2 linked regions of the Spinactinospora alkalitolerans genome follow. The protein of the gene in region 2 interacts with the protein of the main gene of each other region in a pairwise test. Links are inferred from orthologs where the notes say so. Each region holds a gene or a part of one and is shown on either strand. Other genes may lie near its edges.

Region 1 (4,779 bases), 540 kb from region 2 along the record:
GGCACGGCCCGCGCAGCACTGGAGCCGGAGCGAGTCGATCGGCGAGTCCGCACCGGAGACGGCCGGGACGGCCGCTCCCGATGCACCTGCCGCCGCCGGAGAATCCGAGAGCCCGGCCGCCGAGGAGCCGGAGTCCGTCCGGGCCTTGAGCGAGGAGCGCCCCGCCCCCGAGCGGCCCGAGGCCGCCGAGGAGTCCACGGTGGCCGAGGAGGCGGAGCCCGCCGAGGAGCCCGGGAGCGCCGCGGTCGCCGAGGACCCAGAGAGTCCAGAGGACGCCGCGGTCGCCGAGGGCGGTGCGGAGTCCCGTCCGGAGCCCGCCGCCGAAGAGTCGGAGGCGCCTGCGGCGGAGGAGCACCGGACCGAGCCGGACGGGGAATCCGTAACTCGGGCCGACGAATCCACGGACATCGAGGCCGTGGAGCCGCAGGAGCCCGCAGAGCCCGCCGAATCGGGACGCCCGGAGCCCACCGCCGAGTCGGAGCCGCCGAAGAGCACCGACCCGGCCACCGAATCCGAGCCGGAAACGGTCGAGGAGCAGACCCCGGACCCGGAACGGTCCGAGGCGCCCCCGGCCGAGTCGGCCGAAGCCGAACCGAACCCGGACCGGACCGCAGTCCTCACCTTCCCGGAGAAACCGCAGGAGTAGGCGCGCGGGTGGGCCCCTCTACCTCGCCCCCTGAGGCCGGGGACGGGCGTGCACCGTCGCCCGGTCACCGCGGATCCCTCCTTGGGTTGAGGCTTCACGGTCCCAGTGGCCAAGGTCAGAACTCACGGTCGAGATCGGCGAGAGAACCACCTGTCACCCGGTCGACCACAAGGCCGCACCGCGGACCTTGGCCGCCTGGTCACCGACGACTCATCAAGTTCTGACCGCTGCGTTCGCGGGGCGAGACGAGACTTCCAGGGCTCGGACCTGCTGAGCGGCGACCGCGAAGGGCCGGCCTCCTATTCCGGGGTCGGCCCTTCGCCGCCGTTTCCCGTGCCGCTAGGCCTTGCGGAGCCAGAAGGTCACGCCGAAGTCCGCTGACCGGGTCACGTGGGCCTCGCCCTCGGGGGCGCCCTCGGTGAAGGACTCGGCCAGCACCTCGGCGCCGATCGTCCCGGCGTGCTCGGTGACGGCCCGCGCGGTCGTGGCGTCGGTGGCCGACCACCACAGGTCGATGCGGTCGGAGATGTCCAGACCGCTGGACTTGCGGGCGTCCTGCACCAGGCGGACCATCTCGCGGGCCAGGCCGGCGCGCTGCAGCTCCGGGGTCACCTCAAGGTCCAGCGCGACGGTCTCGCCCGCCTCCGAGGCCACGGCCCAGCCTTCGCGGGGCTGCTCGGTGACCAGCACCTCCTCGGCGCTGACCTCCACCGGCTCGCCCTCGACCTGGATGTGCGCCCAGCCGGTCGAGCGGACCTGCTCGACCAGGCCCTTGGCCTCGGCCGCCTGGATCGCCTCGGCCACCACCGGTGTGCGCTTGGCGAACCGCTTGCCCAGCGCCCGGAAGTTCGGCTTGACGGTGTAGTCGACCAGGTCGCCGCCGACAGCGGAGAGCGGGTCGAGCTGGACGACGTTGAGCTCCTCGGCGATCTGGGCGCGAAGCTGCTCCGGCAGCGAGGCGAACCGCGCCGCGCCGACCAGCACCCGGGCCAGCGGCTGCCGGGTGCGCACGCCGGAGTCGGCGCGGGCCGCACGGCCCAGCTCCACCAGGCGGCGGGTCAGCGCCATCCGCTCCGACAGCTCGACGTCGATCAGCTCCTCGCGCACCCGCGGCCAGTCGGCCAGGTGCACCGACTCCGGCGCGTCCGGGCGGCGCAGCGCGGCCCACACGTGGTCGGTGAGGAACGGGACCATCGGGGCCATCAGGAGGGTGACGGTCTCCAGGCACTCGAACAGCGTGGCGAAGGCCGATGCGCCCTCCGGCGTGGTCGCCCCGGCCCAGAACCGGCGGCGGGAGCGCCGCACGTACCAGTTGGACAGGTCGTCGACGAACGCCGTGAGCGCGCGGCCGGCCGCCGCGGTGTCGAACCGCTCCAGTGCCTCCTCCACGCCCTTGACCACGCGGTTCAGCTCGGAGAGCAGCCAGCGGTCCAGCAGCGGGCGGTCGGCCGGATCCGGCGCCTCGGCGAGCCGGCCGTGGTCCCAGGTGTCGCCGGCGTTGGCGTAGAGGGTGAAGAAGGAGACCGTGTTGTAGTAGGTCAGCAGGACCTTGCGGACGATCTCCTCCAGTGCTGCGTGGCCCACCCGGCGCGGCATCCACGGTGAGCCGCTGGCCGCCATGAACCAGCGCAGCGCGTCGGCGCCGTGCCGCTCCATCACCGCCATGGGCTCCAGGACGTTGCCGAGGTGCTTGCTCATCTTGCGGCCGTCCTCGGCGAGGATGTGGCCGAGGCAGACCACGTTCTCGTAGGAGGACCGGCCGAAGACCAGCGTGCTGACGGTCATCATCGAGTAGAACCAGCCGCGGGTCTGGTCGATGGCCTCGCAGATGTACTGGCCGGGGAAGTTCGCCCGGAACACCTCGTCGTTGTGGTGCGGCGCGCCCCACTGCGCGAACGGCATGGCCCCGGAGTCGAACCAGACGTCGATGACCTCGGGCACCCGCCGGGCCTCCAGGCCGCACGGCGTCCCCGACGCGTCGGCCTGCGGGCAGGACAGCACCACGTCGTCGACGTAGGGCCGGTGCGGGTCCAGCGCGCTGAGGTCGCGGCCGGCCAGTCCGCCGAGCTCGGCGAGCGAGCCGACGACGGTCGCGTGGTCCTCGGAGCAGGTCCACACCGGCAGTGGGGTGCCCCAGTAGCGGCTGCGCGACAGCGCCCAGTCGACGTTGTTGCGCAGCCACTCGCCGTAGCGGCCCTCCTTGATGGTCGCGGGGAACCAGTTGGTGCGGGCGTTCTGCTCCAGCAGCCGGTCCTTGATCGCGGTGGTCTTGATGTACCAGGACGGCAGCGCGTAGTAGAGCAGGGGGGTGTGGCAGCGCCAGCAGTGCGGGTAGCTGTGCTCGTAGGCCAGGTGTTTGAAGAGCAGGCCGCGTTCGGAGAGGTCGTCGACCAGAGCGGCGTCGGCGGTCTTGAAGAACTCGCCCCCCACCAGGTCGAGGTCGGCCTCGAAGGTGCCGTCGGCCCGCACCGGGTTGACCACGGGCAGGCCGTAGGCGCGGCAGACCGCCATGTCGTCGGCGCCGAAGGCGGGGGACTGGTGCACCAGGCCGGTGCCGTCCTCGACGGTGACGTAGTCGGCGAGCACGATGTAGTGCGCCGGCTCGTCGAAGGCGACCAGCTCGAAGGGTCGCTGGTAGGTCCAGCGCTCCATCTCCGCGCCCTCGAACCGCTCGCCGGTGAGCTCCCAGCCCTCGCCCAGCGCCGCCTCGACCAGGTCCTCGGCCACGATCAGCCGCTCGGTGCCGTTGGTGGCCACGACGTAGCCGACCTCGGGGTGCGCCGCGACGGCGGTGTTGGACACCAGCGTCCACGGGGTGGTGGTCCACACCAGCAGCGACGTGGGCCGCTCGGGGTCGGCCAGCGGGCCCGAGGTCACCGGGAAGCGCACGTAGACCGAGGGGTCGGTGACGGTCTCGTAGCCCTGGGCCAGCTCGTGGTCGGACAGCGTGGTGCCGCAGCGCGGGCAGTAGGGGCTGATCCGGTAGTCGCGGACCAGCAGGCCCTTGTCCCAGATGGCCTTCAGCGACCACCACACCGACTCCACGTACTCCGGGTCCATGGTGCGGTAGGCCTCGTCCATGTTGACCCAGTAGCCCATGCGCTCGGTCATCGCGGTGAAGGCGCCGACGTTGCGCAGCACCGACTCGCGGCAGTGGGCGTTGAACTCGGCGACGCCGAACTCCTCGATGTCCTTCTTGCCGGACAGCCCGAGTTCCTTCTCCACGGCCACCTCGACCGGCAGGCCGTGGCAGTCCCAGCCGGCCTTGCGGTTGACGTGGAAGCCCTTCATGGTCTTGAACCGCGGGAACACGTCCTTGAACACCCGCGCCTCGACGTGGTGCACGCCGGGCTGGCCGTTGGCGGTCGGGGGGCCCTCGAAGAACACCCAGTTCGGGCCGCCGCGGGTCCGTTCGAGGGAGCGTTCGAAGATCTTCTGCTCCGACCAGCGGCGCAGCACCTCGTGCTCGACGGCGGGCAGATCGATCTGGGCCGGCAGCGCGGGGAACGGCCGGGATGCGGGGCGTTGCTCGTGCGACACCTGGCGTACCTCTTTCATCAGGGTCCGGTCACCTGATGGAGGGACGAGGCCACGGCCCCGCGGTACCACCCTCCTTGGGAGCGCCGACCGTCGGCGCGCCCCGCTTCGTTGCTGCCGCTGCCGGTTCTACTGGGCCGTCCGCGCCGATCACCGGCGGCGTGGCCGTTCCTCCGGCGGCTCCGGGGTGATCTTCCCGACGGTCATGCCCCCGGGCTTCCACCCTCCCCGGGTCGCTCCTGGCTGTGTCCGGCGGTACTCGTCCCCATCTACGCCTCGCTGGCACCGAGAATAACGCAACCGCGGGCCCGGACCGATCCGTCTTCCACGGTGGTCGGCGCGGCCGGGCATACTTGCCTGCCGGGACGAATGAGGGAGGCACGATGACGGATCAGGCGACAGGTGCGGTGCTGGTGACGCTCCCGGACCGCGACGACGCCGAGGAGCTGGCCGAGCAGCTGCTGGCGCAGGGCTACGAGCCGTGCGCGCTGCACCGCGACATGCTGGCCGGTGAGGACGACGCCGAGGACGTCGACTGGGTGATCGAGGTGCGCACCGGCCCGCACGGCGGTTCGGCGGCGCTGGACCAGCCCCAC
Region 2 (4,077 bases):
GGTCGATGCCGCGGGTGAGGATGACCAGGGTCATCCCCGCGGCCAGGATGGCGTTGATCGACGTCGCCCTGGCGATGTTGAAGGCGTTGCCGAGGGTGAAGAAGTTCGGCGCGATGACGGCCATGAGGGCGACCAGCAGCACCAGCACGCCGAGGATGCCGTAGCGGTCCCACAGCACCGCGGTCCTGGGCCGCCCCGGCCGGGCTCCCGCGGGGCCGCCGGCGGAGGGGTTCTGCGCCGGTGTGGAGCGACTCGTCCCGATCATCGGGGTTCTCCGTCCTTGGATGGGGGTCGGTCGGTGCGCGCCACACCGGTGGCGTGCAGCATCACGGTCTCTTCGGTGGCCTCCTCGCGCGCCAGGCCGGCGACGATGCCCCCGTTGCGCATGACGAGGACCCGGTCGCTGATGCCGATCACCTCGGGCAGGTCGGAGGAGACGACGAGCACGGCCACCCCGTCGGCGGCGAGGTCGTCGATGATCCGGTAGATCTCCTGCTTGGCGCCGACGTCCACGCCGCGGGTGGGTTCGTCGAGCAGCAGCACGCGCGGTGCGATCTCCAGCCACCGCGCCAGCACGACCTTCTGCTGGTTGCCGCCCGACAGCTCGCCGACGCGCTGGTCCGCCGATGAGCAGCGCACCCGCAGCGCCGACACGTGGCGTTCGATGCTGCGGTCGATGCGGCCGCGCCGCAGCACCCCGAAGTCGCTGAGCCGTCCGAGGCCGGTGACGGCGACGTTGTCGCGGATCGCCATCTGCGGGAACAGCGCCTGCTCCTTGCGGCTCTCCGGTACCAGGCCGATGCGGTGGCGCACCGCGTCGCGCGGGCTGCGCAGGGTCACCGGCCGCCCGTCGAGCAGGATCTCGCCGCCGCGGGGGCGCTCGGCGCCGAACAGCATCCGGGCGGTCTCGGTTCGCCCGGCCCCGATGAGCCCCGCCATCCCCACGACCTCGCCGGCCCGCAGTTCCAGGTCGAGCGGGCCGACACCGGCGCCGTCGGTGAGCCCGCGCGCCTGCAGGACCACGTCGCCCGGGGGTTGCCGCCGGCGTGAATAGAGGTCGCTGAGCTTGCGGCCGACCATGCGGGAGACGATGTCCTCGGGCGTGAGGTCGGCCTGCGGGGAGGTGTCGACCCAGCGGCCGTCGCGGAAGACGGTCACCCGGTCGGCCAGGCGGGAGACCTCCTCCATGCGGTGGCTGATGTAGACCAGGCCCATGCCGCCGGCGCGCATCTCCGCCACGAGTTCGAACAACCGCTGGGACTCGGCCTCCGAGAGCGCGGCCGTGGGCTCGTCCAGCACCAGGATGCGGGCGTCCTGCGCTATGGCCCGGGCGATCTCCACCACCTGCTGCAGGCCCACGCTGAGCGAGGCGACGGGGGTGTCGGGGTCGAGGTCGGCCCCGACGCGGCGGAGTCTGTCGCGGGCCTCGCGCCGGATGCGCGGGCGGTCCAGGAGGCCCCAGCGGGTGCGGGGCTCCCGGCCCAGTGCCAGGTTCTGGGCCACGGTCAGGTTCGGCGCCAGGTTGAGCTCCTGGTGGATCACCGCGATCCCCAGGTCGGCCGCCTGCTGCGGGCCGTCGACGGTCACGGTCCGCCCGTTGATCTCGATGCTGCCGGAGTCGGGGCCGTGCACTCCGGCGAGCATCTTGATCAGGGTGGACTTCCCCGCGCCGTTCTCGCCCATGAGGGCGTGCACCTCGCCGGGGTGGAGGTCGAACCGGGCGTCGGACAGCGCCTGGACCCCGGGGAAGCCCTTGCTGATCCCGGTCATCCGCAGCAGCGGCGGGGCCGCGCCGCTCACCGCCACCCCTCGTAGTCGGCGAGGTCGCCGGGGGTGACCAGGGTGGTCTCGACGAGGATGGTGTCCTCCTCCAGCTCCTCACCGGCGCGCAGGTCCGCGGCCATCTCCAGTCCGCGCACGCCCAGCAGCTCGGGATCCTGCGCCGCGGTCGCGATGAGCATCGAGTCCTCCTCGGCCATCTCCTCCTCGGCCTCGGGCGCGCCGTCGACGCCGACGATCTTCAGGTCGTCCAGGCCGGCCTGCTCGGCGGCCAGCGCCGCGCCCAGTGCCGTGGGGTCGTTGACGGCGAAGATTCCGTCGACGTCGGGACTGGCCGTGAGCATGTCGGTGGCGATGTCCAGCGCCTCGCTGCGGTTGTTGTCGCCGTTCTGGTGGCCGACCACCTCGATGTCGGGATAGTCCTCCAGGACGTTCTCGCAGCCCTCCACCCGGTCCTGGATGGAGGAGATCGGGGTGCCGTCGACGATGAGGATGTCGCCCTCGCCGCCCATCTCCTCGAACAGGTGCGTGCAGACCTGCTCGCCGGCCTGGACGTTGTCGGAGGTGATGGTGGCCTGGGCGCCTTCAGCGGTGACGTCCACGGCGACCACGGTGATGCCGGCGTCCACGGCCCGCTGCACGGCTGGGGCGATCCCCTCGGAGTCGACCGGGTTGATCAGCAGGACGTCGATCTGCTGCTGGACGAATGAGTCGATGTGGGCGTTCTGGGCGCCGAGGTCCTGGCGGCCGTCCTCGGTGATGACGGTGGCGCCCATCTCCTCGGCGGCCTCCTCGACGCCCTCCTGCATGGAGGTGAAGAACGGGTTGCTGAGGTCCTGGACCATCAGCCCCACGGTCTGCACCTCGCCGCCGTCGTCGGCGGCGTCCTGCCCGACGCCCATGGGCTCCTCGCTGCAGCCGGCGAGGGCCAGAACACCGATGGACAGCATCGTGATCGCCTTGGTGGGCCTGCGGTGGTTCGGCATGCCTGGATTCCTCTCGAACGAGTGGTCGCCGCTTTTCGCTGGGAGCGCGGTTCACGGAGTGGGGGATCCGGTCCCGTGGTCGGGGCCGGGCGGTCGGAAGAGCAGGGCGCGCAGGTCCCCGTTGAGGGTGTGGGGCCCGGCGGCGTGCGGCAGCACCAGGGCGTCGCCGCGCCGTAGGGCGACGTCCGCACCGGTGCGCGGGCGCAGCGTCCCCCGGCCGTCGAGGACGAGGAGGGCGGCGAACCCCTGCGGGACGGGGAGGCCCCGGGCGGGCCGCAGCAGTTCGGCGCGGAAGTAGGGGGCCGCGGCCGCGGGGAGGAGGGCGCGGGGCCGGTCCGCTGCGGGCGCGTCCAGGGCGCTGCGGCGTACCAGTTCCTCGGCCTCGGAGCGGGGCAGCGCGTCGCGGCGGACGGCCTCCAGGGCGACGTCGAACCCCAGGCCCAGGTGCCCCTCGACCGGACCGTCCACGGCGAAGCCCTGCCAGTCCAGCAGGATGGAGAAGTCGGTGGGCTCCTGCACCTCGGCCACGAAGGCTCCGGCGCCCAGGGCGTGCGGCAGGCCGGCGGGGACGAGGACCGCGTCGCCGGGGTGCAGGGTGAACTCGTGCATCCGGGCGAGCAGGCCGTCGGTGTCCTGGCGCGCCACCAGGTCGGCGAGCTCGCCGCGGCCGACGGGGCGGGAGAAGCCCACGTGGGCGGTCGTCCCCGGTTCCGCGTCGAGCACCATCCACGCCTCGGTCTTGCCGTGGCGGCACGACAGGTGCCGCTGCGCGAAGCCCCGGTCGGGGTGGAGGTGCACCGGCAGGCGCTCGCCGGCGTCGATCAGCTTGACCAGGAGCGCGGTCTCGTCGCCCAGCCGTTCGCGGTGCTCCGGGCCCAGCCACGCCTGCGGGTCGGCCGCCACGGCGTCGCGCAGCAGCGTCCCGCCGGGCAGGCGGCTCAGTCCGTCGGTGGACGCGCCGAAGCGGGTGGTCACCGACCCGAGCCACTCCTCGGGTGAGCGTTCACATCGCGGCGGACCGCCCCGCAGCTCCGCGATCGCGGCCCCACCGCGGTAGAAGTGCTCCAGCACACTGACCGGCAGATGGACTGGGCGCATGCCCGAACCTCCACGTTGCGAGACGACCACTGGGCCGCTAATGGGCGACCGTAAGACAACGTTGCCTCGCCAGAGTGATCCACATCACGGCGGAAAGTCAATACCCAACTGCGCAAATGAGCGGATGTTCCGGACGCGCCCGCGCGCGAGACCCGCCCGGTGCGCGGATTCCGGGATAAGCTGAGACAACGTTATTTCGCGGGAACCGGAGGGC

Evidence for each region.
Region 1: the proteins of HDA32_RS16080 (region 2) and ileS interact in binary tests that used the Escherichia coli proteins (3 or more experiments, as listed by UniProt). The link is inferred for Spinactinospora alkalitolerans from one-to-one orthologs.

What each region holds. Positions count from the first base shown.
Region 1 is NZ_JACCCC010000001.1:4,162,462-4,167,240, reverse strand. What follows is about bases 786-4,512. They hold ileS (isoleucine--tRNA ligase), read right to left. Parts: upstream 4,187-4,512; coding sequence 986-4,186; downstream 786-985. In the rest of the region: HDA32_RS18440 (hypothetical protein), read left to right, coding at 1-646; HDA32_RS18430 (divalent-cation tolerance protein CutA), read left to right, coding at 4,567-4,779. UniProt on the Escherichia coli protein: Catalyzes the attachment of isoleucine to tRNA(Ile). As IleRS can inadvertently accommodate and process structurally similar amino acids such as valine, to avoid such errors it has two additional distinct tRNA(Ile)-dependent editing activities.
Region 2 is NZ_JACCCC010000001.1:3,619,546-3,623,622, reverse strand. What follows is about bases 782-3,699. They hold HDA32_RS16080 (ABC transporter substrate-binding protein), read right to left. Parts: upstream 2,766-3,699; coding sequence 1,797-2,765; downstream 782-1,796. Other genes in these bases: HDA32_RS16075 (class I mannose-6-phosphate isomerase), read right to left, coding at 2,817-3,699; HDA32_RS16085 (sugar ABC transporter ATP-binding protein), read right to left, coding at 782-1,800. Outside these bases: HDA32_RS16090 (ABC transporter permease), read right to left, coding at 1-265; more of HDA32_RS16085, read right to left, coding at 262-781; more of HDA32_RS16075, read right to left, coding at 3,700-3,863. UniProt on the Escherichia coli protein: Part of the ABC transporter complex RbsABC involved in ribose import. Binds ribose. Also serves as the primary chemoreceptor for chemotaxis.